DNA from 2 places in the Streptomyces sp. NPDC090083 genome. Region 2 is predicted to be linked to the other one. Evidence: predicted binding sites of a transcription regulator. Region 2 holds the regulator's gene; the other holds the start of a gene.
What was found. Region 2 encodes HrcA, which represses chaperone genes, less so after heat shock. Its sites were predicted from a motif close to TTNGCACTCNGNNNNNCNGAGTGCNAA; they were not measured.
Positions count from the first base shown of each region.

Region 1: a site for HrcA is predicted at 2,634-2,660, ahead of groL (chaperonin GroEL). Genes of this name have one in related genera too.

Region 1 covers NZ_JBIVED010000002.1:193,771-208,183, reverse strand. The annotation lists gene ACIPTO_RS06750 (NADH:flavin oxidoreductase) at 1-638, opposite strand, end outside; gene groL (chaperonin GroEL) at 843-2,471, opposite strand; gene ACIPTO_RS06740 (cold-shock protein) at 2,869-3,075, opposite strand; gene ACIPTO_RS06735 (MoaD/ThiS family protein) at 3,507-3,782, opposite strand; gene thrC (threonine synthase) at 3,841-5,127, opposite strand; SAM riboswitch class I at 5,143-5,282, opposite strand; gene ACIPTO_RS06725 (glucosyl-3-phosphoglycerate synthase) at 5,426-6,397, shown strand; gene ACIPTO_RS06720 (trehalose-6-phosphate synthase) at 6,499-7,929, shown strand; gene otsB (trehalose-phosphatase) at 7,943-8,806, opposite strand; gene ACIPTO_RS06710 (DUF3263 domain-containing protein) at 8,849-9,100, opposite strand; gene ACIPTO_RS06705 (ABC transporter substrate-binding protein) at 9,145-10,389, opposite strand; gene ACIPTO_RS06700 (ROK family protein) at 10,520-11,464, shown strand; gene nagA (N-acetylglucosamine-6-phosphate deacetylase) at 11,464-12,675, shown strand; gene ACIPTO_RS06690 (1-phosphofructokinase family hexose kinase) at 12,793-13,722, shown strand; gene ACIPTO_RS06685 (carbohydrate-binding protein) at 13,753-14,413, opposite strand, start outside.
Region 2 covers NZ_JBIVED010000003.1:550,689-565,101, reverse strand. The annotation lists gene ACIPTO_RS13515 (MFS transporter) at 1-593, shown strand, start outside; gene ACIPTO_RS13510 (adenosine deaminase) at 590-1,594, opposite strand; gene ACIPTO_RS13505 (ribonuclease Z) at 1,615-2,520, opposite strand; gene ACIPTO_RS13500 (histidine triad nucleotide-binding protein) at 2,527-2,880, opposite strand; gene ACIPTO_RS13495 (S41 family peptidase) at 3,007-6,231, opposite strand; gene ACIPTO_RS13490 (hypothetical protein) at 6,277-6,783, opposite strand; gene ACIPTO_RS13485 (VOC family protein) at 6,925-7,317, opposite strand; gene ACIPTO_RS13480 (16S rRNA (uracil(1498)-N(3))-methyltransferase) at 7,334-8,086, opposite strand; gene ACIPTO_RS13475 (nitronate monooxygenase) at 8,083-9,159, opposite strand; gene dnaJ (molecular chaperone DnaJ) at 9,294-10,430, opposite strand; gene hrcA (heat-inducible transcriptional repressor HrcA) at 10,431-11,447, opposite strand; gene ACIPTO_RS13460 (MBL fold metallo-hydrolase) at 11,630-12,358, shown strand; gene ACIPTO_RS13455 (DUF3097 domain-containing protein) at 12,393-13,202, shown strand; gene hemW (radical SAM family heme chaperone HemW) at 13,286-14,413, opposite strand, start outside.

The sequences.
Region 1 (14,413 bases), on a different contig from region 2:
TCCGCCGCGAACTTGGTACGGGCGACCGCGTCACCGCCGTAGGCGTCCGTACGGCGGTTGGTGCCCGCGTACAGGAACTGGTCCAGGAGGTAGCCGTGGGCGCCGTGCAGTTCGACGCCGTCGAAGCCGATGCGCTCGGCCGCGGCGGCGGCCTCGGCGAAGGCGCCGATGACGTCGTCCAGGTCCCGCTGGGTCATGGCCTTGCCGGTGACCTCGTCGCTGCCGATGCGCAGCCCGGACGGGCCGACCGCGGGCGCGTCCGCGTACGGCGGCTGGCCCTGCTCGCGGACCATGCCGATGTGCCACAGCTGCGGGACGATCGTGCCGCCCGCCGCGTGCACGCCCTCGGCCACCTTCGCCCAGCCCGCGAGCTGCTCCGCGCCGTGGAAGCGCGGGACGTCGTCGCTCTGCCCGGCGGAGTCGTGGCCGACGTAGGTGCCCTCGGTGACGATGAGGCCGACGCCGGCGCCGGCCCGGCGGGAGTAGTAGGAGACCACGTCGTCGCCGGGGATGCCGCCCGGAGAGAACTGCCGGGTCATCGGCGCCATCACGATCCGGTTCGGGACGGTCAGGCCGTTCAGGGTGATCGGACGGCCGAGGATGTCGGCGGCGCGGGAGGCGGGGGCGGTCGTAGACACGTGTGGGGGCTCCTCGTCACTACTGGGTACCAGACGGTATGTGCGTATGCATCGATCATGCGTCAACGACAACCCCTGGGCCAAGCTCGTCATTCCGAGCGTCCCGTCCCCCGGCCTGTGATCCCGGACACGCCCGAGGGCGGCACCCCCTGCCGGAACAGGAAGTGCCGCCCTCGGTAAGACCGTTGATCAACCGGAGGTCGATCAGAAGTCCATGTCACCGCCCGGCATGCCGCCACCGGCACCCGCGGCGGCACCGGCCTTCTCGGGCTTGTCGGCGATGACGGCCTCGGTGGTGAGGAAGAGCGCGGCGATGGACGCGGCGTTCTGCAGGGCAGAGCGCGTGACCTTCGCCGGGTCGATGATGCCTTCCTTGACCAGGTCGACGTACTCACCGGACGCGGCGTTGAGGCCGTGACCCGGGGTGAGGTTGCGGACCTTCTCCACCACGACGCCGCCTTCGAGGCCGGCGTTGACGGCGATCTGCTTCAGCGGGGCCTCCAGGGCCAGCTTCACGATCGCGGCGCCCGTGGCCTCGTCACCGTCGAGCTCCAGCTTCTCGAAGACGTGGCCCGCCTGGATGAGCGCGACGCCGCCACCGGCGACGATGCCCTCCTCGACGGCCGCCTTCGCGTTGCGAACGGCGTCCTCGATGCGGTGCTTGCGCTCCTTGAGCTCGACCTCGGTGGCCGCGCCCGCCTTGATGACGGCGACGCCGCCGGCGAGCTTGGCGAGGCGCTCCTGGAGCTTCTCGCGGTCGTAGTCCGAGTCGCTGTTCTCGATCTCGGCGCGGATCTGGTTGACGCGACCGGCAACCTGGTCCGCCGAGCCCGAGCCGTCGACGATCGTCGTCTCGTCCTTGGTGATGACGACCTTGCGGGCGCGGCCGAGGAGGTCCACGGTCGCGTTCTCCAGCTTGAGGCCGACCTCCTCGGAGATGACCTCGCCGCCCGTGAGGATGGCGATGTCGCCGAGCATGGCCTTGCGGCGGTCGCCGAAGCCCGGGGCCTTGACGGCGACGGACTTGAAGGTGCCGCGGATCTTGTTGACGACCAGCGTGGACAGGGCCTCGCCCTCGACGTCCTCGGCGATGATCAGCAGCGGCTTGCCCGACTGCATGACCTTCTCCAGGAGCGGGAGCAGGTCCTTGACGTTGGCGATCTTCGAGTTGGCGATCAGGATGTACGGGTCGTCGAGGACGGCCTCCATACGCTCCATGTCGGTGGCGAAGTACGCCGAGATGTAGCCCTTGTCGAAGCGCATGCCCTCGGTGAGCTCAAGCTCGAGACCGAAGGTCTGCGACTCCTCGACGGTGATGACGCCTTCCTTGCCGACCTTGTCCATCGCCTCGGCGATGAGCTCGCCGATCTGGGTGTCGGCGGCGGAGATGGAGGCCGTCGAAGCGATCTGCTCCTTGGTCTCCACGTCCTTGGCCTGCTCCAGCAGGGCACCGGAGACGGCCTCGACGGCCTTCTCGATACCGCGCTTGAGGGCCATCGGGTTGGCGCCCGCGGCTACGTTGCGCAGACCCTCCTTGACGAGGGCCTGGGCGAGGACGGTCGCGGTGGTCGTACCGTCACCGGCGACGTCGTCCGTCTTCTTGGCGACTTCCTTGACCAGCTCGGCGCCGATCTTCTCGTACGGGTCCTCGAGCTCGATCTCCTTGGCGATGGAGACACCATCGTTGGTGATCGTGGGGGCGCCCCACTTCTTCTCGAGGACGACGTTGCGGCCCTTGGGGCCAAGGGTGACCTTGACGGCGTCGGCGAGCTGGTTCATCCCGCGCTCGAGACCGCGCCGTGCCTCCTCGTCGAACGCGATGATCTTGGCCATGTGAAGTGGTCCTCCCGGACTGGGGTGGATTGCTCCGGACCGCGCTGGCGCCCGCGACGGACGGCCTGCCTGCCCCGTGGTTCCTTGCACCACCTGGCCTGCGGGCCTCACCGACCCGGTCCTTCGTTATCACTCTCACCTTCAGAGTGCTAACGCCAATGATTAGCACTCGGCATGCCCGAGTGCAAGGCGCTCCCGTGAAGCGGGCCCGCCGGGGGGGTGGTGGTCGGGCGACGGGCGGGCGCAGGCGGCTCCCGTGTTCCGGCACCTTGACTCCCGCGCGCGTGAGGCGTGCCCCGGGTACGCCGAAGGGCCCGTACCCCAGGAGGTGCCCCCCTGGAGTACGAGCCCTTCGGTGAAGAACGAAGAACGTCGCTGCTGTTCGTCGGCGCGTGCTTCAGCCGGTCGCGAGCTTGACCATGTCAGCCTGCGGCCCCTTCTGACCCTGCGAGATCTCGAAATCGACCCGCTGCCCCTCTTCCAGGGTGCGGTAGCCGTCCATCTGAATCGCGCTGTAGTGGACGAAAACATCCGCACCACCGTCGACCGCGATGAAGCCGTACCCCTTCTCCGCGTTGAACCATTTGACGGTGCCCTGAGCCATGCCTAACTCCCCTATTACTGGCCCTTGCACGGATCCGCACTTCGCGGATCCGGGTCAGACCTCACCCCCCACAGGATTGGGGGCGTGCGCCGGAACGCGTCGACCGCGGCCGAATGTATCCGTCCAACTGCCGTCTGCAACAGGTCAATCAGACGAGAATTCAAGGCAGGACCGGTCGGGAATTTACGGAGAATTCGTCCGACTTCAGGGCAAGTCGGGCCCGATAAAGGGAACATAAGGCGCAAAAGACCTGCACACTTTGGCTACTTCTCATCGCACGCGAAGCCGGTACTCATATGCGTTCGGCATGCGGAGTGGAGCGGGTTCCCCAACTGTACCGTGCTCAACCATAGAGAATTGCCCCCTCCGCTTCTCTCACGGAGGAGGCAATTCGATGAACTCTCGGTAATCTGCGTTACCCAGGGTAACGATCAGCCTCCGGCGACCGCCGGAATGATCGAGACGCCGGCCCCGTCCGGGGTGGCCGTCTCCAGGCCCTGCTCGAACCGCACGTCGTCGTCGTTCACGTACACGTTGACGAACCGCCGCAGCTTGCCCTGGTCGTCCAGGACGCGCGCGGAGATCCCGGTGTGGTTCTTCTCCAGGTCGCTGATGACCTCGGCGAGGGTGCCGCCTTCGGCGGTCACCTCGGCCTGGCCACCGGTGTAGGTGCGCAGGATGGTGGGGATGCGGACGCTGACGCTCATGCTGATGACCTCCGGTCGGGTACGGCTGACGGCTTTCGGGGCGCGGGACGGAACGACGCTACGACGCGAGCCCGGCTTCCCTGAACGAGTCGAGGTTCGGCCTGATGGTCGCCGTGAGACCCGTGCCGGCCACCGCGTCCAGCGTCTTGAGCCCGTCACCCGTGTTGAGAACCACCGTGGTGAGCGTCGGGTCCAGCAACCCGCTCTCGATCAGCTTCTTCGTGACGCCCACGGTCACACCGCCGGCGGTCTCCGCGAAGATCCCCTCGGTCCGGGCGAGCAGCTTGATCGCGTCGACGACCTGCTCGTCGTCGACGTCCTCGACCGCCCCGCCGGTCCGCCGGGCGATGTCCAGCACATAGGGACCGTCCGCGGGGTTCCCGATCGCCAGCGACTTGGCGATCGTGTCCGGCTTCTGCGGCCGGACGACGTCGTGGCCCGCCTTGTAGGCGACGGAGACCGGCGAGCACCCTTCCGCCTGCGCCCCGAAGATCTTGTACGGCCTGTCCTCGACGAGCCCGAGCCTGATCAGCTCCTGGAGCCCCTTGTCGATCTTCGTGAGCTGCGAGCCGGAGGCGATGGGAACCACGAGCTGGTCCGGGATCCTCCACCCCAGCTGCTCGCAGATCTCGTACGCGAGGGTCTTGGAGCCCTCCGCGTAGTACGGCCGCAGGTTGACGTTGACGAAGCCCCAGCCCTCGCCGGCCGGGTCGCCGATCAGCTCGGAGCAGAAGCGGTTCACCTCGTCGTAGTTGCCCTCGATGCCGACGAGTTCGCCGCCGTAGATCGCGGCCATCACGATCTTGCCCTGCTCCAGGTCGTGCGGGATGAACACGCAGGAGCGGAAGCCGGCCCGCGCGGCGGCGGCACCGACGGCGCCGGCGAGGTTGCCGGTGGAGGAGCAGGAGAGGGTGGTGAACCCGAAGGCGCGGGCCGCTTCGATCGCCTGCGCCACGACGCGGTCCTTGAAGGAGTGCGTCGGGTTGCCGGAGTCGTCCTTGACGAACAGCTTGCCCGCGTCGACGCCCAGTTCGCGGGCGAGGTTGTCGGCCTGGACGAGCTTGGTCCAGCCCGGGTTGATGTTCGGCTTGCCGGCCACGTCGGCGGGGACGGGCAGCAGGGGCGCGTACCGCCAGATGTTCGCGGGGCCCGCTTCGATGCGCTTGCGGAGTTCTTCGGTGTCGTAGGCCGAGAAGTCGTAGGCGATCTCCAGCGGGCCGAAACACTCCTCGCAGGCGAAGACCGGGCCGAGGGGGACGCGGTGGCCGCACTCGCGGCAGGACAGCGCCGCGGCGGGGCCGAGATCGACGGTGTTCGTGGTGCTTGCAACAGTCTGCGCAACCATGGAGGCGAGGCCCTTTCCTCATCTTCCTCACGACGCGTTTCGCCATGAGACGGATTTGGCACCTTCCCGAGCCGGGAGCCTCGCGTGCGCGAGAACCGACTGGAGGGTTGCCGGGGCTTCAACGGGCCGTATCCCTCTGCCCCTCTGGATGAGCGGTGTTCAGTTGTGTATGCATTTGTCTCACCGACGACCTCGGACATGTAATGGTCATCAGCGTTGTTCAAGACTGTAACCGAAGGCCAGGACAGTTGAGTGAGCCGTCCGAACCGCGAGATGGAACGCAGAGGAGCCGCGCAACGTGCTGAAGGAAGTCGAGCACTGGCTGAGCACCCGCTCCTGGTCCCTGACGGACCGGCCGCTCCACAAGATCCTGGCCGCCAAGCACCGCACGGGCCAGACGGTCTCCGTCGTGCTGCCCGCGCTGAACGAGGAGGCGACGGTCGGCGAGATCGTCGCGATCATCCGTCACGACCTCATGCGGCAGGTCCCGCTCGTCGACGAGATCGTCGTCGTCGACTCCGGGTCCACCGACCGCACCTCCGAGGTGGCCGCCGCGGCGGGCGCCCGGGTCGTGCACCGTGACGACATCCTGCCCCGCATCCCCGCCGTGCCCGGCAAGGGCGAGGTGCTGTGGCGGTCGCTGCTGGTGACGAGCGGCGACATCGTCGCGTTCGTGGACGCGGACCTGAGGGAGTTCTCCTCGGACTTCGTCACCGGGATCGTGGGCCCGCTGCTCACCGACCCCGGCGTCGACCTCGTCAAGGCGATGTACGACCGGCCGCTCGGCACGGAGCCGGGTCCGCCCGCCTCCGGCCGGAGGGCAGGACAGGGCGGCCGGGTCACCGAGCTGATGGCCCGCCCGCTGCTGAACATGCACTGGCCTCAGCTGGCCGGTTTCGTGCAGCCGCTCGGCGGCGAGTACGCGGCCCGCCGCTCGCTGCTGGAACAGCTGCCGTTCCCGGTCGGGTACGGCGTCGAACTGGGCATGCTGGTCGACGCGCTGCACCTGGTGGGCCTCGACGCCCTCGCCCAGGTCGACGTCGGCGTCCGCAAGCACCGGCACCAGGACGGGCAGGCCCTGGGCCGGATGGCCGCGCAGATCTACCGCACGGCCCAGCTGCGACTGGCCCGCGGCCACCTCATCCGGCCGTCGCTGACCCAGTTCGAGCGGGGTCCGGACGGTTTCGAGCCGCGCACCTACTCCGTGGACACGGAGGAGCGGCCCCCGATGGCGGACATCGCCGAATACCAGTCCCGCAAGGTCGCATGACCGGGCGCAGGCGGTCATGGACGGTCGTATACGGACGCATACGGTCCGCCGCCGGCCGTCCGTACGTTTGAGCGTTTCCGGGCCGGGCTAGGTTGTGGCGTATGGCTTCCACGGCTTCCACGGCCCCTCCGGTCTCCACGCCCCCTCGCGGTGCCGCTCAGGTGCTCGTCGCGTCCAACCGCGGTCCCGTCTCGTACGAGGTGGGCGACGACGGTGCGCTGCGCGCCAAGCGCGGTGGCGGCGGGCTGGTGTCCGGGCTCTCGGCCATCGGGCCGGACGCCGACGCGCTGTGGGTGTGCTCGGCGCTCTCCGACGGCGACCGCGAGGCGGTGCGGCGCGGGGTCGGCGAGGACGGCGTACGGATGCTGGACATCCCGGCCGACGTGCACGCCGACGCGTACAACGGCATCGCCAACTCCGTGCTGTGGTTCGTGCACCACATGCTGTACCAGACCCCGCTGGAGCCGGTCTTCGACGCGGAGTTCCGCCGCCAGTGGGCGTCGTACGAGGCGTACAACCGGGCGTTCGCGGAGGCGCTGGCCCAGGAGGCGGCCGAGGGTGCCGTCGCGATCGTGCAGGACTACCACCTGTGCCTGGTCCCGGGGATGCTGCGCGAGCTCCGCCCCGACCTGCGGATCGGCCACTTCTCGCACACACCGTGGGCGCCGGCCGACTACTTCCGGATGCTGCCCGACGACATCCGGGCGCGGCTGCTGACGGGCATGCTCGGCGCGGACCGGCTCGGTTTCCTCACCCACCGCTGGGCGGACGCGTTCACGGCCTGCTGCGCGGAGTTCGCCGGGGGCGTCGGTGACACCCGGATCGGTGTCCACGGGCTCGGCGCCGACGCCGACTTCCTGCGGGCCCGCTCGCACGAGGCGGACGTGGAGGAGCGGATCGCGGCCCTCCGCGAGGAGATCGGCGCGGGCCGCAGGACGATCGTCCGGGTCGACCGCACCGAGCTGTCCAAGAACATCGTGCGCGGACTGCTGGCGTACCGCCAACTCCTGGACGACCACCCGGAGTTGCTGGAGCAGGTCGTCCATGTGGCGTTCGCCTACCCGTCCCGGCAGGACCTCGCCGTCTACCGCGACTACACGGCCGAGGTGCAGCGAGTCGCCGACGAGATCAACTCCCGCTACGGGACAGCGGGTTGGACGCCGGTGGTCCTTCACGTCAAGGACGACTTCGCCCGCTCGCTGGCCGCGTACCGCCTCGCCGACGTCGCCCTCGTCAACCCCATCCGCGACGGCATGAACCTCGTCGCCAAGGAGGTCCCGGTCGTCTGCGACGAGGGCTGCGTGCTGGTCCTGTCCCGGGAGGCGGGCGCGTACGAGGAGTTGGGCGAGGACGCGGTCCCGGTCAATCCCTACGACGTGATCGGCACGGCCGCCGCCCTGCACGAGGCGCTGACCATGCCGGCCGGCGAACGCGCCGAGCGCACCAAGAGGCTGACGGCGGCGGCCACCGCCCTGCCCCCGGCCCAGTGGTTCCTGGAGCAGCTGAACGCGCTCCAGGACCAGGCGAGTTGAGGCGCCGGGGCAATCACCCCAGCCGGACCGCGAGCGCCGACAGCAGGCCTACGACCCCTGCCGCGCCGTCCACCACCAGGTCCGCCCGCTCCCGCAGCTCCGTGACCTCGTCGCTCCCGCTGCACACCAGCAGGCCGGGAACGCCGTCCGAGCGGAGTTTCTCGACGGCCGCGAACGCGGGGAGGTCGCCGAGGTCGTCACCGGCGTAGAGGACGGACCCGGCGCCGGTCTCGCGGAGATGGTCGGTGAGCGCGACCCCCTTGTCCATGCCGGGCGGCCGCAACTCCAGGACCAGGCGGCCGGGTTCGACGATCAGGCCGTTGCGGGCGGCGAGGTCGGTGAGGGGCTCGCGGAGGGCCTCGAAGGCGGCCTGCGGGTCCTCGGCGCGCCGGGTGTGGACCGCCAGCGCGCGGCCCTTCTCCTCGATCCAGGTGCCCTGCCAGGCGCCGAACCGGTCGAGGAATCCCGGGAGTTCGGCCCGGACCGCGGCGACACCGGGATGCGGGGCGGGGGCCGTGACCGTAGCGCTCACCGCGTCCCAGCGCTCCGCGCCGTAGTGGCCGAGGACGACCAGGTGTTCCAGGCCCGGTACGCCCGCGAAGCCGCCGTTGCGCACCGCCACACCGGCCGGGCGGCCGGTGACGACGGCCACGGAGGCGACCTTCGGGGCGAGCGCGGCCAGCGCGCGCACCGCGTCCGGGTGGGCCCTGGCCTGCTCGGGGTCCGGCACGATCGGTGCGAGCGTGCCGTCGAAGTCGAGCCCGACCACCGCGGCGGCCGGTTCGGCGAGGATCGCCGCCAGGCCTTCGCGTCCGGCGCGGGTGACGGGGGTCGGCAGTACGGCCAAGGGATCGGTGGAGTCCTGAGGGCTGCCCATGCGTCGACCCTATCCGGGCGGCGCCGGGACCCACAGCTGCCGCTACCTCTCCGTGCGCCTGGTTTCGCGGACCCGTCTCAGCCTGTTCACCGTCACCGGGTCGTGGGCCAGCGCCCGCTCGTCGTCCAGCAGGGCGTTGAGCAGCTGGTAGTAGCGCACGGGGGCCAGGCCCAGCTCCTCGCGTATCGCGCGCTCCTTCACGCCGGGGCCGGGGAAGCCGCGGCGCTCCAGCGCGAGGATGTCCTGTTCCCTCCGGTTCAGCGCGGGAAGCCGGGCGGGCCTGTCCTTCTCCATGCCTGCACCGTAGTCCCCGCCACCGACAGCGGCCCCGGGCGCCGCTACTTCCCGCTCTCCGCCAGCGACGCCGACGCCTGGAGCTGCCCCAGCACCCCCGCCGGGCTGCCGTTCGCGGCCACCGCCTGGCCTATGCGCTGCTTGATGTCGGAGCTGACCGCGGCCCAGGAGGTGTTGCCGGCCGGGTAGAGCGTGGACAGCGGGAGTTCGTCGAGGAACGGCCGCAGATCCTTGTCCTGCGCGGACTCCCCCATCGCCTCGGAGGCGGAGTTGGTCACCGGCAGGAGGTCGTACTCGCGGGAGAAGGCGAGGACGTTCTTCTCGCTGTAGACGAAGTCGAGGAAGTCGCCGATCTGCTCGCGGTGGCCGTTCTGCTTGAAGGCGGTCATCCAGTCGGCGACGCCCATCGTGGACTTGGCCCTGCCGTTGCGGCCGGGCAGCGGGACCGTGCCGAACTTGACGCCCTTCTTGACGGCCTGCTGCATGAGGGTCGGGTGGCCGTTGAGCATGCCGACGTCACCGTTGGCGAAGGCGGCGAACGCGTCCGCGCGGTTGAGCTTGGCGGGGGCGACGGGCCCGGTCAGGCCCTTGGCGACGAGGTTGTCGCGCAGCCAGGTGAAGGTGGCGATGTTCTGCGCGGAGTCGAGGGTGTAGGTGCCGATGTCGTCGGTGTAGCCGCCGCCCCCGCCGAGCAGCCACTGCATCGTCTCGGCCTGCGCCTCCTCCGGGCCGAGCGGCAGCGCGAACGGGTACTTCACGCCCCGCGCCTTCAGTGCCTGGGCGTCGGCGGCCAGCTCGCTCCAGTCCTTCGGCGGGGTCAGGCCGGCGGCGGCGAAGAGGGTCTTGTTGTAGAAGAGGACGCGCGTGGACGCGGCGAACGGCATGCCGTACTGGATGTGCTTCACCTGCCCCGCGTCCAGCAGCGACTCCAGGAAATCGGCCTCCACGGGGATGGAGAGCAGCTCGGCCGTCGAGTACAGCTTGCCGGCGGCGGCGTAGTCCGCGTACGCGCCGATCTGCGCCATGTCGGGCGCCTTGCCGGCCGCGACCATCTCCTTGACCTTGCGGTCGACGTCGTTCCAGGAGTAGACGCTGACCTCGACCTTGACGTTCCGGTGCTTCGCCTCGTAGGCCTTGACGACCCCGTCCCAGTACGTGCGCGAGCTGTTCGAGGCGGAGTCGCCGTAGTCGGCCGCGACCAGCCGGAGGGTCACGTCGCCGGATCCCCCGCCGAGTCCGCAGCCGCCGAGGACCGCCGTCATGCCCAGAACGGACGTCGCCGCGATCATTCCTGTCCTACGCCGCTGCACTGCCGCATCCCCACCTTTGCTCTCGTGACGTTCGCTCTGTGAACCCATAAGGTCTACACCACGTGAGTGGACTAGACCTCTCGCGGGTAGACGGGCCACACTGTCCCCCGTGAGACATGTCATCGCCCTCGACGTGGGCGGCACCGGGATGAAGGCCGCCCTCGTGGGGGCGGAGGGCGAGTTGCTGCACCGGGCCCGCCGGGCGACCGGCCGCGAGCGCGGTCCGGACGCGGTCGTCGAGCACATCCTCGGCTTCGCCGCCGAACTGCGCGCGTACGGCGCGGAGCGGTACGGCGAGCCCGCGTCGGCCGCCGGGGTCGCCGTCCCCGGCATCGTCGACGCCGAGCGCGGCATCGCGGCCTACTCGGCGAACCTCGGCTGGCGCGACGTACCCCTGCGCGACCTGCTCGGCGCCCGGCTCGGCGGAGTCCCGGTCGCCCTCGGCCACGACGTGCGCACCGGCGGTCTCGCCGAGGGCCGGATCGGCGCGGGCAGGGGCGCCGACCGCTTCCTGTTCGTGCCGCTGGGCACCGGCATAGCGGGCGCGATCGGCCTCGACGGCCGGGTGGAGGCCGGCGCGCACGGCTTCGCGGGCGAGATCGGCCACATCGTCGTGCGCCCCGGCGGCCTGCGCTGCCCCTGCGGCCAGACCGGCTGCCTGGAGCGGTACGCGTCCGCGGCGGCGGTGACCGAGGCGTGGGCCACGGCGTCCGGCACCCCCACGGCGGACGCGGCCGACTGCGCCGAGGCCGTCGACTCCGGCGACCCCGTCGCCACCACCGTCTGGCACGAGGCGATCGACGCCCTCGCCGACGGCCTCGTCACCGCCCTCACCCTCCTGGACCCGCGCACGATCATCATCGGTGGCGGCCTGGCGGAGGCGGGGGAAACCTTGTTCACACCACTGCGCGAAGCGGTCCGCCGCCGGATCACCTTCCAGAAACTGCCGTCGATCGTCCCGGCGGCCCTGGGAGACACGGCGGGATGCCTGGGCGCGGGCCTACTGGCCTGGGATCTCCTCAACCACACCGACCGTACGGAGGTAACCGCCTGATGGCAGCCGACCCAGGGGCGCGGGGAACTGCGCGACAAGCCACGACGCACCCGCAGACCGCAACCGGCAACAGCCCCCTCATCCTGTCCGGCGCCACAGTGGTCCTCCCCACAGGAACCGTGCGAGACGGCCGGGTGATCGTCGACGGCACCCGCATCACCGGCGCCGCCCCCGAGAACGCCCGCCTCGTCGACGTCACCGGCTTCACCCTGGTCCCGGGCTTCGTGGACATCCACAACCACGGCGGCGGCGGAGCCTCCTTCACCTCCGGCACCGTCGAGGACGTCCTCAAGGGCATCCACACCCACCGCCTGCACGGCACCACCACGGTCGTCGCCTCGACGGTCACCGGCGAGATGGACTTCCTCGCCCAGCGCGCCGGCCTCCTCTCCGAACTGGCCGAGCAGGGCGACCTCGCCGGCATCCACTTCGAGGGCCCGTTCATCTCCCCGTGCCGCAAGGGCGCCCACTCCGAGGCCCTGCTCCGCGACCCCGACCCCGCCGACGTGCGCAAGCTCGTCGACGCGGCCCGCGGCCAGGCCAGGATGGTCACCCTGGCGACCGAACTCCCCGGCGGCCTCGACTCCGTACGCCTGCTCACCGAGCTCGGCGTCATCGCGGCGATCGGCCACACCGACGCGTCGTACGAGCAGACCCTCGCCGCGATCGACGCGGGCGCGACGGTCGCCACGCACCTGTTCAACGCGATGCCGCCGCTCGGGCACCGGGAGCCCGGACCGATCGCCGCGCTGCTCGACGACGGGCGCGTCACCGTCGAGTTGATCAACGACGGCACGCATCTGCACCCGGCGGCACTGGAGTTGGCGTTCCACCACGCCGGTGCGGAGCGGGTCGCGTTCATCACCGACGCGATGGACGCGGCGGGCTTCGGAGACGGCCGGTACATGCTCGGCCCGCTGGAGGTCGAGGTGAGCGAGGGGGTCGCGCGGCTGGTGGAGGGCGGTTCGATCGCGGGGTCGACGCTCACCCTGGACCGGGCGTTCAAGCGCGCGGTGACGGTCGACCGGCTGCCGGTGGAGGACGTCGTCGCCGCGATCTCCGCCAACCCGGCCCGGCTGCTGGGCAGTTACGACGAGGTCGGCTCGCTGGAGCCGGGCAAGTACGCGGACCTGGTGCTGCTGGACGAGGAGTTCGACCTCAAGGGCGTGATGCGGCGCGGCGAGTGGGTGGTGGATCCCCAACTGGGCTGAATTGCCCCGCCGTCGGGGCGGCGACCGGTCCGGGAGACTGGGCGGGCCGCCGCCTCTTTGGCATGATCGGGTCCCAACCGGACGGCGACGGCACACACTTCGGGGGAGGTCGGACCGGTGATCCTCACGGTCACACTGAACACCGCTCTCGATATCACCTATCGGGTACGGGAGTTGCGACCGCACGGTTCGCACCGCGTCTCCGAGGTCACGGAACGGCCGGGCGGCAAGGGCCTGAACGTGGCCCGGGTGCTGGCCGCCCTCGGCCACGAGGTGACCGTCACCGGCTTCACGGGCGGCACGACAGGACACGTGCTGCGGACCCGGCTCGCCGACACCCCGGGCGTGAGGGACGCGCTGGTGCCCGTCTCCGGCACGACCCGCCGCACGATAGCGATCGTCGACCAGCTGTCCGGTGACACGACTCAGCTCAACGAGCCCGGCCCGACCGTCACAGCGGCGGAATGGTCAGCGTTCCGGACGACCTACGAGTCCCTGCTGCCCGGCGTCTCGGCGGTGGCCCTGTGCGGCAGCCTGCCCCCAGGCCTCCCGGTGGGCGCGTACGCGGGCCTGGTCCGCACGGCCCGGACAGCCGGCGTCCCCGTCCTCCTGGACACCAGCGGCGAACCCCTCCGCCGAGGAGTCGCCGCCCGCCCCGACATCGTCAAGCCCAACACCGACGAACTCGCCGAACTCACCGGCTCCCACGACCCGTCCCGCGGCGCCCGGGACACCCGCCGCCGAGGCGCCCGCACGGTGGTCGTCTCCCTCGGCGCGAAGGGCCTCCTCGCCGCCACCCCGGACGGCAGCTGGCAGGCGACCCCACCGGCCCGCCTCCCCGGCAACCCGACCGGCGCGGGCGACTCGGCGGTCGCGGGCCTGCTGTCGGGCCTGGTGGAGGGCCTGCCCTGGCCGGACCGGCTGGCCCGAGCGGTCGCACTGTCCGCGGCGACCGTACGGGCCCCGGCGGCGGGCGAGTTCGACCGCGCGACGTACGAGGAACTGCTGGAGCGGGTGACGGTGACGGGGGACGTCAGCGCGGCCTGAGACGGCCGGCCGACGTCGGCCGGGGGGTGCCTACTTCTTGACCTGGCCCTGCTTCACCCACAACTGGTCCAGGAGGACGTTGCAGTTGTCGCCGTTCTCGCAGGACAGGGTGAGGGTGTTGCTGCCCTTGGTGAGGCTCGGCCACGCGAAGCTCGTCGTCCAGCCCTTCGCGAAGTCGCCGTCGGCCGCCTTCGCGTAGTTCTTCAGGCTGAACGGGCTGCCGAACTTCTTGCCGTTGATGGACAGCGTCATGTGCTGGTCGTCACTGGTCGAGCTGTAGTGCGCGAAGACGGTGTACGTGCCGTCCGAGGGAATGCCGTTGACCTGCCAGCTCACCGAGGCGCCGACCGTGTTCAGGCCCGTCACGTAGACGCCGCCGGCCGCGTCCGCGCCCTTGACGTCCGACGCGAGGCTGGCGCCGCCCTGGAGGTTCAGCGCCTTGGCGTCGATGGACTGCGTCTCCAGCCCGCCCGACGCGCTGCTGCTCGCCGACGGCGTCGACGAGGCGCTCTGGGACGCCGACGGGGTCGAATCCGCCTGGTCGTTCGTCTTGTTGTCGTCGTTGCCGTTCATCATCGCCACGCTGATGCCGATGACGACCGCGGCGACGACCGCGATGGCGCCGATCAGGAGGCCCTTGGTGTTGGGGCCGCGGCCCCGGCCGCCGTTGTTGTTGTGCGGCGGGGACTGC
Region 2 (14,413 bases):
GCGTGATCGGCGCGGGCGCGCTCGGCTCCCGGCTCGGGCGCGCGGTGCCGATCGGCGCGGGCACGGCGCTCATCGCGGGCTGCATCGCGCTCAGCGCGTCCGCGCAGGACCTGCGGACGTTCGCGACCGGCGAGATCGCCTGGAACACCCTCTACCCGATCGTCCTGTCCTACGTCCTCGGCCTCGCCGCCTCCCTCGATCCGCGCGGGCGCTGGGCCGTCCTCGTCGGCTCGGCCTCGTCCCTCGGCACGGCGGCGGGACCCCTCGCGGGCAGCGTGCTGTCGGCGCGGGCCGGGTTCCCGGCGATGGGCGCGATCCTCGCGGTGGGTCTGGTCGTGATCGCCGTCCCGATGACCGGAGTCGCCCTCCACACCGGCGGGCGGCTGCTGGTGCCGGGGACTGTCCGGCGGCGCGGGGGCACCCCGGCCGCCGTGGTCGCCGCGTCGACCGGCGCGCCCTGCGGCACGGTCCCGCAGATCGGCGCCCCCGAACAGCCGGTCGTCGAGATCCCGCTGGACACCCCGGCCGTCCCGGCACGGGGCGACTACCGCACGGCGGGACCCCGGCAGTCGGCCGCGGCGCCCGGCGCCTAGAAGCCCGGCGCCTGGAAGACGTAGGCCTCGACCTCGGCGAGGTAGCCGGACCGGCGTTCCTCGTCGTCCTCCAGGAAGGAGGCGACGAAGGAGTTCCGGGCCAGCTCGCGCAGCCGCTCCTCGGTCAGGCCCAGCGCCGAGCGGACCGCGTCGAAGTTGTCGCCGGCGTACCCGCCGAAGTAGGCCGGGTCGTCGGAGTTGACCGTGCAGAGCAGGCCCGCCTCCAGCATCGCCGGGAGCGGGTGCTCGGCGAGGACGTCCACCGCGCGCAGCCGGACGTTCGAGAGGGGGCAGAGGGTGAGCGGGACGCGGTCCCGGACCAGCCTCGCCACCAGCTCCGGGTCCTCCATGCAGCGCAGGCCGTGGTCGATGCGCTCGACGCCGAGGACGTCCAGCGCCTCGGCGATGTAGGCGGGCGGGCCCTCCTCACCGGCATGCGCGACCCGTCGGAGACCCAACGCGGCGGCGGCCTCGTAGACCTCGCGGAACTTCACCGGCGGGTGGCCCACCTCGGCCGAGTCGAGGCCGATGCCGGTGATCCGGTCGAGGTACGGCTTCGCGGCGTCCAGGGTCGCCATCGCCGAAGCGGCGGACTCGTCGCGCAGGAAGCACAGGATCAGCCGGGTCGAGATGCCGTGGCGTGTCTCGCTGCTGCCCAGGGCCCGCCACAGGCCCTCCACGACCGTGCCCATGTCCACGCCCCGCGCGAGGTGCGCCTGCGGGTCGAAGAAGATCTCCGCGTGCCGGACGCCCTGCGCGGCGGCGCGGGCGAGATAGGCGTCGGCGAGGTCCTCGAAGTCCCGCTCGGTGCGCAGGACGGCCATCAGCTCGTAGTAGAGGTTCAGGAAGGTCTGGAGGTCGTCGAAGAGGTACGCCTCGCGCAGTTCCTCGGTGTCCGCGTACGGCAGCTCGACGCCGTTGCGGGCCGCGAGCGCGAAGGCCAGCTCGGGTTCCAGGGTGCCTTCGATGTGCAGGTGCAGTTCGGCTTTGGGGATGGGCATCGAAGTATCGTACGGGTGTTTTACCGCCGTTTCGGAACCGGCACCCGGAGCAGGTCGTGCGCCACGGTCAGCTCCCCCTCGAATCCCGCCGCCCGCGCCTGCCGCTCGAACTCCTCCGGGTCGGAGTAGCGCTGGCTGAAGTGGGTGAGGACCAGGTGCCGTACGCCTGCCTCCCGTGCCACCCGCGCCGCCTGCCCCGCGGTCAAGTGGCCGTGGTCCGCGGCCAGTTGCTCGTCCTCGTCCAGGAACGTCGACTCGATCGCCAGGAGGTCGCAGCCCTCCGCGAGGACGTGCACCCCGGCACAGAGCCGGGTGTCCATGATGAACGCGAAACGCTGGCCCCGGCGCACCTCGCTGACCTCGTCCAGCGAGACGCCGTCCACCGTCCCCTCGCGCTGGATGCGGCCCACGTCCGGGCCCTTGATGCCGTGCGCGGCAAGGCGGTCGGGCAGCATGCGGCGGCCGTCGGGTTCGGTGAGGCGGTAGCCGTAGGACTCGACGGGGTGGGAGAGCCTGCGGGCCTCCAGGGTGTAGGCCGGGGTGGTGGCGATCGTGCCGTCCTCCGCGACCGGGGACTCCGTGATGCCCACCGTCTCGCGGTACGCCGTCGCGTAGCGCAGCCGGTCGAAGAAGCGCCGGCCCGACTTCGGGTAGTGCGCGGTGACCGGGTGCGGGACGCGGTCCAGGTTGATGCGCTGGATGACGCCCGCGAGGCCGAGGGAGTGGTCGCCGTGGAAGTGGGTGACGCAGATCCGGTTCAGGTCGTGCGCGGCCACCCCGGCGCGCAGCATCTGGCGCTGGGTGCCCTCTCCGGGGTCGAAGAGGATGCCCTCGCCGTCCCAGCGCAGGAGGTAGCCGTTGTGGTTGCGGTGGCGGGTGGGGACCTGGCTCGCGGTGCCCAGGATCACCAGTTCACGTACGGACACGGTGGGTTATCCGGGCGGCCACTGCATGCCGCGGCCGCCCATGACGTGGGCGTGGGCGTGGAACACGGTCTGGCCCGCGCCGCTGCCGGTGTTGAAGATGACGCGGTAGCTGTCGAGCTTCTCGTCGGCCGCGACCTCGCCCGCCTCGCGGAGCACGTCCGCGGCGACCGCCGGTTCGGCGGCGGCGAGGGAGGCGGCGTCGGGGTAGTGGACCCTCGGGATCACCAGGACATGGGTCGGGGCCTGGGGGTTGATGTCCCGGAACGCGACGGTGGTGGGTGTCTCTCGGATGATCGTCGCCGGGATGTGGCCGGCGACGATCTTGCAGAACAGGCAGTCGTCCTGCGGGTCCCCTGACATGTGCGTTCCTCTCCGGGGGTCGAGCGGCGAGTTGTGGTCGGCATCGTATCGTCGTTGCGTGCCGCGCCGTCGTGGCTGGTCGTGCCCACGCGGCGGAGCCGCATGTCGACACGGCCCCGCGCCTCTTCAGCTGGGCAGGGCCGGCGGGGTCTTCGCGGGCGCCGTCTCCAGCGACTCCAGTGCCAGGCGGATCGCCTCGTCCAGTTGCGTGTCCCGGCCCGCCGCGTGGTCCTGGGGGCGCTGCACCACCTCCACGTCCGGGTCGACGCCGTGGTTCTCCACGCCCCAGCCGTAACCCTCCAGCCAGAACGCGTACTTGGGCTGGGTGATCAAGGTGCCGTCGACCAGGCGGTATCTGCTGTCGATGCCGATGACACCGCCCCAGGTGCGGGTGCCGACGACCGGGCCGATGCCCAGGGCCTTGATCGCCGCGTTGACGATGTCGCCGTCCGAGCCGGAGAACTCGTTCGCCACGGCCACCACCGGGCCCCGGGGGGCGTCCTCGGGGTAGCTGTAGGGGCGCATGCCACGGGGCAGATCCCAGCCGACGATGCGGCGGGCGAGCTTCTCGACGACCAGCTGGGAGGTGTGGCCGCCGCGGTTCTCGCGGACGTCGACCACCAGGCCCTCCCGGGCCACCTCGACGCGCAGGTCGCGGTGGATCTGGGCCCAGCCGGGGGCCTGCATGTCGGGGACGTGCAGATAGCCGAGACGGCCGCCGGACTTCTCGTGGACGTAGGCGCGGCGGTCGGCGACCCACGCGTGGTAGTAGAGGGGTTCCTCGTCGGCGAGGGGCACGACGATCGCGTGGCGTGGGTCGCCGCCGCCCGCCGGGGAGATCGTCAGCTCGACCGGTTTGCCCGCCGTGCCGACGAGGAGAGGGGCCGGGCCGGTCACCGGGTCCACGGGCCGGCCCGCCACCGCGAGGATCGCGTCCCCCGTGCGGACCGCCACGCCGGGGGCGGCCAGCGGGGCGCGGGCGTGCGGGTCGGAGGTCTCCGAGGGGAGGATCCGGTCGATGCGCCAACTGCCGTCCTCGTGACAGGAGATGTCGGCTCCCAGGAGTCCCTGGCGTTCGCCGTGGCCGTGGCCGCCGCGCGGGGTGACGTAGGCGTGCGAGGTGCCGAGTTCGCCGTGCACCTCCCAGAGGAGGTCCACCAGGTCGTCGTGGGTGGCCACGCGGTCGAGGATCGGGCGGTAGCGGTCGAGGACCGCGTCCCAGTCGACGCCGCTCATGTCCTCGCGCCAGAAGTTGTCGCGCATGATCCGGCCGGTCTCGTCGTACATCTGGCGCCACTCGGCGGCCGGGTCGACGGTCTGGCGGACGCGGGACAGGTCGACGTTGATGTTCGTGTCGCTGTCGTCGTCGTCCGAGCCGGAGGCGCGGCGGTCGCTCGGCACGACCCGGAGTTTGTGGTCCGTCCACAGCAGGACGCGTTTGCCGTCGCCGCTGACCTCGAAGTGGTCGGCGTCCCCCGCGAGGTGCTCGACGCGCTGCTGGGCGAGGTCGTAGCGCTCCAGCTCCGTCTTGGGGTCCGGGTCCTCGGGGGTCGCGCGGCTGGCGCCGAGGACGCCGAGGACCGGGTGGCGCAGCCACAGGACGCCGTCCTTGGCGGCGCGCAGGTTGGAGTAGCGGCCGGCCTCGACCGGGAAGGCGACGATCCGGTCGGCGAGGCCTTCGAGGTCGATCCGGGTGGTGGGGCGGCCCTCGCTGTCGGGGGTCTCGTCCTTGTCGGGGGCCTCGAAGGGGCGGCCGTGGCGCTGCGGTCCGAAGGGGGACGGGGTCGTCGCGGCGAGGGTGATCAGGTGCGGGCGGTCGCCGACCACGAAGGCCAGGTCGAAGACGTGCTCGTCGTAGACCGGGTCGAAGGAGCGGGTGGAGAGGAAGACCAGGTGCTTGCCGTCGAGGGTGAAGGCGGGGGCGTAGTCCTGGAAGCGGAGGGGGGTGGCCTCGGTGACCGACAGGTCCGTGGTGTTGGCCAGCTTGAGCTGGCGCAGGGGTTGCGGGCCGGGGTGCGACCAGGCGAGCCAGGCCGAGTCCGGGGAGAAGGCGAGGCCCGAGGCGTCGCCGTCCTCGCTGCGGTCGACCTCGCGGACCTCGCCGGTCTCGCGCTCGATGAGGAGGACGCGGCCGTCGTGCGACGCCACGGCGACCCGGCTGCCGTCGGGGGCCACGGTGAGGGCGAGGACCCGGCCGAGCCGGCCCGCGGCGAGTCTGCGCGGGGTGGCGCCGGGGGCGAGACCGGTGGCGGGGGCGAACTCGAGGGCGTCGTCGCCCTCCGCGTCCGTCACCCACACCACCCATTCCTCCCCGTCCGTGCGGAAGGTGCGGGGCAGCCGGGCGCGGACGCCGGGGGTGGCGCTGAGCGCGCGGGCGGGGCCCGAGCGGTGGGTGACCCAGTGGACGGCGCCGCGTACGGCGACCGCGCTGCCGCGCGCGGTGTGGTCGGGGGACGCGGAGCCGAACCAGCGGGCGGCGGCCACCGGGTAGGGCTGCTGGTCGGTGCGCTGGCCGCCGAGGCGGATGTCGAGGCGGCGCGGTTCGGCGCCGTCCAGGTCGTCCAGGAGCCAGAGTTCACCGGCGGAGGAGTAGACGATCCGGGTGCCGTCGCCTGCCGCGTGCCGGGCGTAGAACGCTCCCTCGACGGGGGTGTGGCGGCGCAGGTCGGAGCCGTCGGCGAGGGAGGAGTAGAGCGCGCCGGTGCCCTCGTGGTCGGAGAGGAACGCGATCCGCTCCCCCGTCCACACCGGGTACTCGATGTTGCCGTCCAGATCCTCGTGCAGGCGCGTGAACTCGCCGTCGCCCTCGCGGTCGATCCACAGCTTGCCCGCGGTGCCGCCCCGGTAGCGCTTCCACCAGGCCGCCTCGCGGCCCATCGGCGCGGAGAGCAGGACCGTGGCCCGCTCGCCGCGGGCCACGTCACCGACCCAGCCGTACGGGAGGGTCGTCGCCGGTCCGCCGTCGAGGGGGACCGAACGGGCCCAGCTGCGGCGGAGGTTGGCCTGTCCGTGGGTGGTGGTCACCAGGACCTCGCCGTCGGCGGTCCAGCCGCGCACCTGGGTGCGTGAACTGCCCCAGTACGTCAGGCGCCTGGCGGGTCCGCCGTCGACCGGGGCGATGTGCACCTCGGGGGCGCCGTCGCGGGTGGAGGTCCAGGCGACGGTGGTGCCGTCGGGCGAGATGCGGGGGTGGGTCACCGGCACGTTCTCCGCGCTGACCCGCCAGGCCCGGCCGCCGCCGTCGAGGGACGCCAGCCACACGTCGTCCTCGGCGGTGAAGGCGACCAGGTCGCCGTGCAGGTGGGGGAAGCGGAGATAGGCCGGGGCTGCGGACGCTGAGGGCTGAGTCACCTGATCAGGTTATGCACCGACGGTATCCGCCGACAGTCCTTTGGATCACTTGCCTTCGACGGGCCAGCAGGTCGGATCGCCCTTGCACCAGATCGTCCTGGTGACCGTGACGGTCGGTCCGGGGCCGTAGGTCAGCGTCGGATTCGGGTTGCCCACGGACGACGGCGTGGCCGCGTTGCAGTCGCCGAGCCCGGTCACGTGGAACACCTGCTTGTCCGCGACCTTGGCGACCAGGTCGCCGCGTACACAGGCGCCGTCGACGGCCCGGGTGACCTTGCCGGTGACGGTGATGTCCCGGTTGTCATTGGTCTGTCCCTGGCAGTCGACGCTGACGACCGTGGTCTCGGTCGGCGAGGGCGTCTTCCCGGGCGTGTAGGCCTTGTTGCCGCTGCCGTAGTTGCCCGTGCAGGTCAGGTAGCGCACGCTCACGTGGTCGTGCTTCAGCTCCGCGGTCGCCGTCTTGTCGGTCGTGTACGCGACGGTCGCCGCGCTGAGATCACCGGGCTGGCACGCGACGGCCCCGCCCACGGTCACCACCGCGAGCCCCGCCACAGCGGCCACCCGCCGCCCGCGCGGCCGACTCCAGTTCCCTCCCGACACCCGCATGCACGGCAGCCTGCCACCGTCGGGGCGCACACGGAAGAGCGCATACGGCCACGCGTGCGCCGGGGGCGCGGCTCCCGGCGCACCTCCTCAGCCGCGGAGCAGCAGCCACTCCTGAAGCTCCACCACATTGCCCTCGGGGTCCCTGAGATGGGCGACCCGCATCCGGTCCGTCATCGGCGCCGGCCCGTGCAGCAGTTCGGCGCCGCGGGCGGTGATCTGCGCGCAGTACCCGTCCAGGTCGTCCACCCGCAGCACCGCGAGCGAACGGTGCCCGGTCGCCGGGTCGCCCAGTTCCGGCAGGACGTGAGCCATCATCGACCGGTCCTGGAGCGCGATCCCGGCGGACCCGATCGCGGGACTGAACTTCTCGTACGGCCCCTCGGCCGCCCCCGACTGGGGCTTCAGGCCGAGGACGTCGGCGTAGAAGCGGTAGCAGGCGGCGAAGTCGGTGACGAGCAGCCGTACTTGGGCGAGTTCCACGGCGATCCCCCCTGGTTCAGGACCAGCGTCCGGTACGGCCGAGGAGCAGGGCGGTCGCCGCGGTCCCGGCCGTCGATGTACGCAGCACGCTACGCCCGAGGCGGTAGGCCTTCGCGCCCGCCTCCTCGAAGAGCGCCAACTCCTCGGGGGAGACGCCTCCTTCGGGGCCCACGACCAGCACGATCTCGCCCTCGGCGGGGAGTTCGGCGGTGGCCAGCGGCTCGCTGCCGTAGTCGCGGTCCTCGTGCAGGACCGCGGCGAAGTCGGCTTTGGCCAGAAGTGCCGCAACCTGTTTGCCCGTTGCCGCGTCCGCGACCTCCGGGAAGCGCAGCCGGCGGGACTGCTTGCCGGCCTCGCGCGCGGTGGCCCGCCACTTCGCGAGAGCCTTCAGACCCCGCTCGCCCCTCCACTGCGTGACGCACCGGGAGGCGGCCCACGGGACGATCGCGTCGACGCCGGTCTCGGTCATCGTCTCCACCGCCAGCTCGCCCCGGTCGCCCTTCGGGAGGGCCTGGACGACGGTGATGCGGGGCGCGGGCTCCGGCTCGACGGGAAAGGCGCGGAGTTCGACGACCAGACGGTCCTTGCCCTCGGCCCCGAGGACCACGCCGGAGGCGCCCCGGCCCTGTCCGTCCGTGAGTACGACGTCCTCGCCGGGCTGCAGCCGCCGTACGGAGACCGCGTGCCGTCCCTCGGGGCCGGTCACCTCGGTGACGGAGCCCGCGGTCGCACCGTCCAGGGACTCGACCACGAACACCGGCGCCGTCATCGGAGGTCTCCCCCGGCGGACAACGCGGTCCGGGCGGAGGCCAGTTCGGCGACCAGGACCTCGACCAGCCGGCCCGCGGGCAGCTCGCGGGCCATGCGGTGGCCCTGGCCCGCCCACAACGCCATGCCCTGTGGGTCGCCGGACGCGGCGGCCTTCTTGCGGAGCGGGGACGTCAGATGGTGGATCTCGGGGTACGCGGCGGGGGCGTAGGGGCCGTGCTCGCGCAGGAAGCGGTTGACCAGGCCGCGGGCCGGGCGGCCGGAGAAGGCGCGGGTCAACTCGGTGCGGGTGAACAGGGGGTTGGTGAGCGCCTGCTTGTGCAGGACGTTCGCGCCGGACTCGGCGGTGGCGAGGAACGCCGTGCCGAGCTGGGCCGCGCTCGCGCCCGCCGCGAGGACGGCCGCGATCTGGCTGCCGCGCATCAGCCCGCCCGCGGCGACGATCGGCAGGCTCACGCTCTCGCGGATCTGGGCGACGAGGGAGAGCAGGCCGATGCCGGCGCCGTCGTTCTCCGGGAGGTCGCGGTGGGTGCCCTGGTGGCCGCCGGCCTCGACGCCCTGCGCGATCACCGCGTCGGCGCCGGCGCGCTCCACGGCGAGGGCCTCCTCGACGGTGGTGGCGGCGACGAGGGTGAACGTGCCGGCCCGGCGCAGCGAGTCCAGCACCTCGGGCGCCGGGACGCCGAAGTGGAAGGAGGCCACCGGCACCGGGTTGTCGAGCAGCACGGACAGCTTGGCGTCGTAGCCGTCCTCACGGCCGCTGTCCGGGTCGCCCAGCTCCGTGTCGTACCAGGTGGCCTCGCCGGCGAGCTGGTGGGCGTAGACGTCGACGGCGGCCCTGTCCGCGTACTCCGGCTGCGGCATGAAGAGGTTCACGCCGAACGGGCGGGACGTCAGGCTCCGCAGCTGCTTGATCTCCTGGTACATGCCGTCGGCCGTTTTGTACCCGGCGGCGAGGAATCCCAGCCCGCCGGCCTCGGACACGGCGGCCGCGAGGCGCGGGACGGAGACACCGCCCGCCATCGGGGCCTGCACGATCGGATGAGGGAAGAGATCGGTCAGTGCGGAGGACATGACGGCATGTTGTCACGTCCTCCGAACAAGTCCGAATCCGACCTTGGCACCGGCACATGCCAGTGCAGAGGGCCCGCCCGGACCCCGAAGAGCGGCCGGTGGCCGGGTCCGGGGGCGGCTGCCCCCGGGCCCGCTCAGCGACCGTTGAAAGCGTCCTTGAGGCGCGAGAACAGGCCCTGCTGACCCGGCTGGAACGTGCCCATGGGCCGCTCCTCACCGCGCAGCTTCGCCAGTTCGCGCAGCAGGCGCTCCTGCTCGACGTCCAGCTTGGTGGGGGTGGTGACCTCGACATGGACGATGAGGTCGCCCCGGCCGCCGCCGCGCAGGTGGGTGATGCCCCGGCCGTGCAGCGGGATCGACTGGCCGGACTGGGTGCCCGGACGGATGTCGACCTCCTCCAGGCCGTCGAGCGTCTCCAGCGGCACCTTCGTGCCCAGGGCCGCCGCCGTCATCGGAAGCGTCACCGTGCAGTGCAGGTCGTCGCCGCGGCGCTGGAACATCGCGTGCGGCAGTTCGTGGATCTCCACGTACAGGTCGCCCGCGGGGCCGCCGCCGGGGCCGACCTCGCCCTCGCCCGCGAGCTGGATCCGCGTGCCGTTGTCCACGCCCGCCGGGATCTTGACCGTGAGCGTGCGCCGCGAACGGACGCGGCCGTCACCGGCGCACTCCGGGCACGGCGTCGGCACGACCGTGCCGAAGCCCTGGCACTGGGGGCAGGGGCGGGACGTCATGACCTGGCCCAGGAAGGACCGGGTCACCTGCGAGACCTCACCGCGACCGCGACACATGTCACAGGTCTGCGCGGAGGTGCCGGGGGCCGCGCCCTCGCCGTTGCAGGTGTTGCAGACGACGGCCGTGTCGACCTGGATGTCCTTCGTGGTGCCGAAGGCGGCCTCGTCGAGCTCGATCTCCAGCCGGATCATCGCGTCCTGGCCGCGGCGGGTGCGCGAGCGCGGTCCGCGCTGCGACGCCGTGCCGAAGAACGCGTCCATGATGTCCGAGAAGTTCCCGAAGCCGCCCGCGCCGAAGCCGCCGGCCCCGCCGCCGCCCGCCTGCGAGAGGGGGTCGCCGCCGAGGTCGTAGACCTGCTTCTTCTGCGGGTCCGAGAGCACCTCGTAAGCGGCGTTGATCTCCTTGAACCGCTCCTGGGTCTTCGGGTCCGGATTCACGTCCGGGTGCAGCTCGCGCGCGAGCCGGCGGAAGGCCTTCTTGATCTCATCCTGCGACGCGTCGCGACGCACGCCGAGAACGGCGTAGTAGTCCGTGGCCACTTAGGACTCCGCCAGGATCTGTCCGACGTACCGTGCCACTGCGCGTACCGCTCCCATCGTTCCCGGGTAATCCATGCGGGTCGGTCCGACCACGCCTAGCTTGGCGACTGCCTCGCCGCCCGAACCGTAGCCGACCGACACCACCGACGTGGAGTTGAGTCCCTCGTAGGCGTTCTCATGACCGATCCGTACGGTCATGCCCGAATCCCCCGCCTCACCAAGCAACTTGAGGAGGACGACCTGCTCCTCGAGGGCTTCCAGGATGGGGCGGATGGTGAGGGGAAAGTCATGTCCGAAGCGGGTGAGATTGGCGGTGCCGCCGATCATCAGCCGCTCCTCGGTCTCCTCGACGAGAGTCTCCAGGAGGGTGGAGAGCACCGTCGCCACCGTGCCGCGCTCCTCGGCCTCGAAGGCCTCCGGCAGATCCTGCACGAGCAGCGGCACGTCCGCGAAGCGGCGCCCAGCGATCCGGCTGTTGAGCCGGGCCCGCAGATCGGCGAGGGAGGCCTCGCCGAACGGCGCCGGGCAGTCGACCATGCGCTGCTCGACCCGGCCGGTGTCGGTGATCAGCACGAGCATCACGCGCGCGGGAGCCAGCGACAGCAGCTCCACGTGCCGGACGGTCGAGCGGGTCAGCGAGGGGTACTGCACGACGGCGACCTGGCGGGTCAGCTGCGCGAGCAGCCGGACCGTACGGCCCACGACGTCGTCGAGGTCCACGGCGCCGTCGAGGAAGTTCTGGATCGCCTTGCGCTCGGGGCCGGTCATCGGCTTGACGCCGGCGAGCTTGTCGACGAAGAGCCGGTAGCCCTTGTCGGTGGGGATGCGCCCGGCACTCGTGTGCGGCTGGGCGATGAAACCCTCGTCCTCCAGGGCGGCCATGTCGTTGCGCACGGTCGCCGGGGAGACGCCGAGGCTGTGCCGCTCGGTGAGCGCCTTGGAACCGACCGGCTCCTCGGTGCCCACGTAGTCCTGGACGATGGCGCGCAGCACCTGAAGCCTGCGTTCGCTGAGCATCCGCGCACACCTCCCAGTTCTGGTCGCCTTTGTCGCCGCTTGTCGCGAGCCCGCCCTTTCCTGGCACTCTGTGCGCGTGAGTGCCAGCCTTCCCCGGCCAGTGTACGGCCGTGGGGCACACCTCGGGCAAGGCCGGTCCTGCGATGTCACGCGGTGAGTGCCCGCACCGTTAGCGTCGCCGTGTGACGGTGACTTGGGAAGAGCTGGGATGGGAGCGGATCGCGGCCGGGGTCGGCCGGTGCCGGCTGCCTGGCTGGGACTGCACGGTCGGGCTGGTGATCGGCGGCGACGCGGCGCTGATGGTCGACGCGGGGTCGGGCCTCGTGGAGGGCGCGCGGTTGCGTACGGAGGCGCGGGCGCTCGCCGGTCGCGCTGTGACCCATCTCGCGCTCACCCACCCGCATTTCGACCATGTCTTCGGGGCGGCGGCGTTCACGGGCGCGGAGGTGTTCGGCGCGGCGGGCGCGGAGCGGGTGCTGGCGGACGGCCGGGAGGCGCTGCGCGCGGACGCCGTCGGGAACGGGCTGCACACGCGTGTGGCCGACGAGGCGGTGGCCGCACTGGCAGGTCCGGGCCCCCTGGTCCCCGTCTCCGGCGAGCTGGCGCTTCCCCTGGGCGCCGGCCGGGAGGCGCTGCTCGTGAACGTCGGCCCCGGGCACACGGCCCACGACCTCGCGGTCCTCGTCCCCGGCTCCCCGCCGGTCGTGTTCTGCGGCGATCTGGTCGAGGAGTCCGGCGAACCCCAGGCGGGCCCGGACGCCGCGCCCGCCCTCTGGCCTGCGGCGCTCGATCGTCTCCTCTCTCTGGGCGGGGAGGACGCGGTGTACGTGCCCGGTCACGGAGCGCTGGTGGACGCGGGGTTCGTGCGGGCCCAACGGGACGCGTTGGCCGCACGTTTCGGCGTGTCGTGACGGCCGTCGGCCCGGTTCTCCTATCGTCATCCGAATGCGCCAGTACTCCGCCGATCTGACCCCGCCGTGGAAGAAGCCCAAGCCGGTCCCCGAGGTCCCCGCGGAGGCGGGCCTGGTGGTCGAGGAGCCGGGCACCGGTTTCTGCGGCGCGGTGATCCGCTGCGAGGCCGGCACCGTCACCCTGGAGGACCGCTTCGGCAAGCACCGGGTGTTCCCGATGGAACCGCGCGGCTTCCTCCTGGAGGGCCGTGTCGTCACCCTGGTCAGGCCCGTGTCGAGTCCGCCGCGGACCACCCGTACGGCTTCCGGTTCGGTCGCCGTCCCGGGTGCACGCGCGCGTGTGGCCCGCGCCGGCCGGATCTACGTGGAGGGCCGGCACGACGCGGAACTCGTCGAGCGGGTGTGGGGCGACGACCTGCGCATCGAGGGCGTGGTAGTCGAGTACCTGGAGGGCGTCGACGACCTCCCGTCGATCGTGGCCGAGTTCGCCCCCGGCCCGGACGCGCGGCTGGGCATCCTGGTGGACCACCTGGTGCCGGGCACCAAGGAGTGGCGCATCGCCCAGTCGGTGACGAGCGAGCACGCGCTGGTCGTGGGCCACCCGTACATCGACATCTGGGAGGCGGTGAAGCCGTCCTCCGTGGGCATCGCCGCCTGGCCCCGCGTCCCGCACGGCCAGGACTGGAAGACGGGCGTCTGCCGGGCACTGGGTTGGCCGGAAAACACCGGTGCGGTGTGGCAGGCGATTCTGGCCAAGGTGGGGTCGTACAAGGACCTGGAGCCGGAACTGCTGGGACGGGTCGAGGAGTTGATCGATTTCGTCACGGCACCCGAGGCCGACTGACAGGTGCTGACGTGCACTGACAGGTGCTGACGGGTGCTGACGGGCGCCGACAGATGCCGGCGGCTGCCGTCCCGGCGGGCCGGTCAGTCCACCAGGTCCCGGACCACCGCGTCCGCCAGCAGCCTTCCCCGCAGGGTGAGCACGGCGCGGCCCTCGTCGTAGGGCCGCTGTTGCAGGAGGCCGTCCGTGAGGGCCCGGCGGGAGGCCTTGAGGCCCTCCTCGTGGAGGAGGGTCAGGGGGGCGCCCTCGCGGAGGCGCAGTTCCAGGAGGATGCGCTCCACGCGGCGGTCCTCCTCGGTGAGGATCTCGCGGCCCGCGCCCGGGGAGCGGCCGGAGGCGAGAGCCGCCGCGTAGGCGCCGGGATGCTTGACGTTCCACCAGCGGACGCCGCCCACGTGCGAGTGGGCCCCGGGACCCGCGCCCCACCAGTCGGCGCCGCGCCAGTACAGCTCGTTGTGGAGACAACGGCCGGAATGCGACGTCGCCCAGTTCGAGACCTCGTACCAGTCGAAGCCCGCCGCCGACATCACCTCGTCGGCGATCAGATAGCGGTCGGCGTGCACGTCGTCGTCCGTCATCGGGACCTCGCCCCGGCGGATGCGGCGGGCCAGCTGCGTGCCCTCCTCGACGATCAGGGCGTACGCGCTGATGTGGTCGGGGCCCGCGCCGAGGGCGGAGTCGAGCGAGGCGCGCCAGTCGTCGTCGGTCTCGCCCGGGGTGCCGTAGATCAGGTCGAGGTTGACGTGGTCGAAGCCGGCCGCGCGGGCCTCGGCGACACAGGCCTCGGGGCGGCCGGGGGTGTGGGTGCGGTCGAGGACTTTCAGTACGTGCTGTCGCGCGCTCTGCATGCCGAAGGAGACACGGTTGAAGCCGCCGTCGCGGAGGGCCGCGAGGTAGGCGGGGTCCACCGACTCCGGGTTCGCCTCGGTCGTGATCTCCGCGTCCGGTGCCAGCCCGAACTCGTCCCTGATCGCGGCCAGCATCCGTACGAGATCGCCCGCCGCCAGCAGTGTGGGCGTGCCGCCGCCGACGAAGACCGTGCGGACCGGCCGGGGGTCGTCGCCCAGGACCTTGCGGGCCAGGCGGAGCTCGTCGATCAGGGTGTCCGCGTAGTTGTCGCGGGAGGCCAGCACTCCGCCCGTGCCGCGCAGCTCGGTCGCCGTGTAGGTGTTGAAGTCGCAGTAGCCGCAGCGGGTCGCGCAGTACGGGAC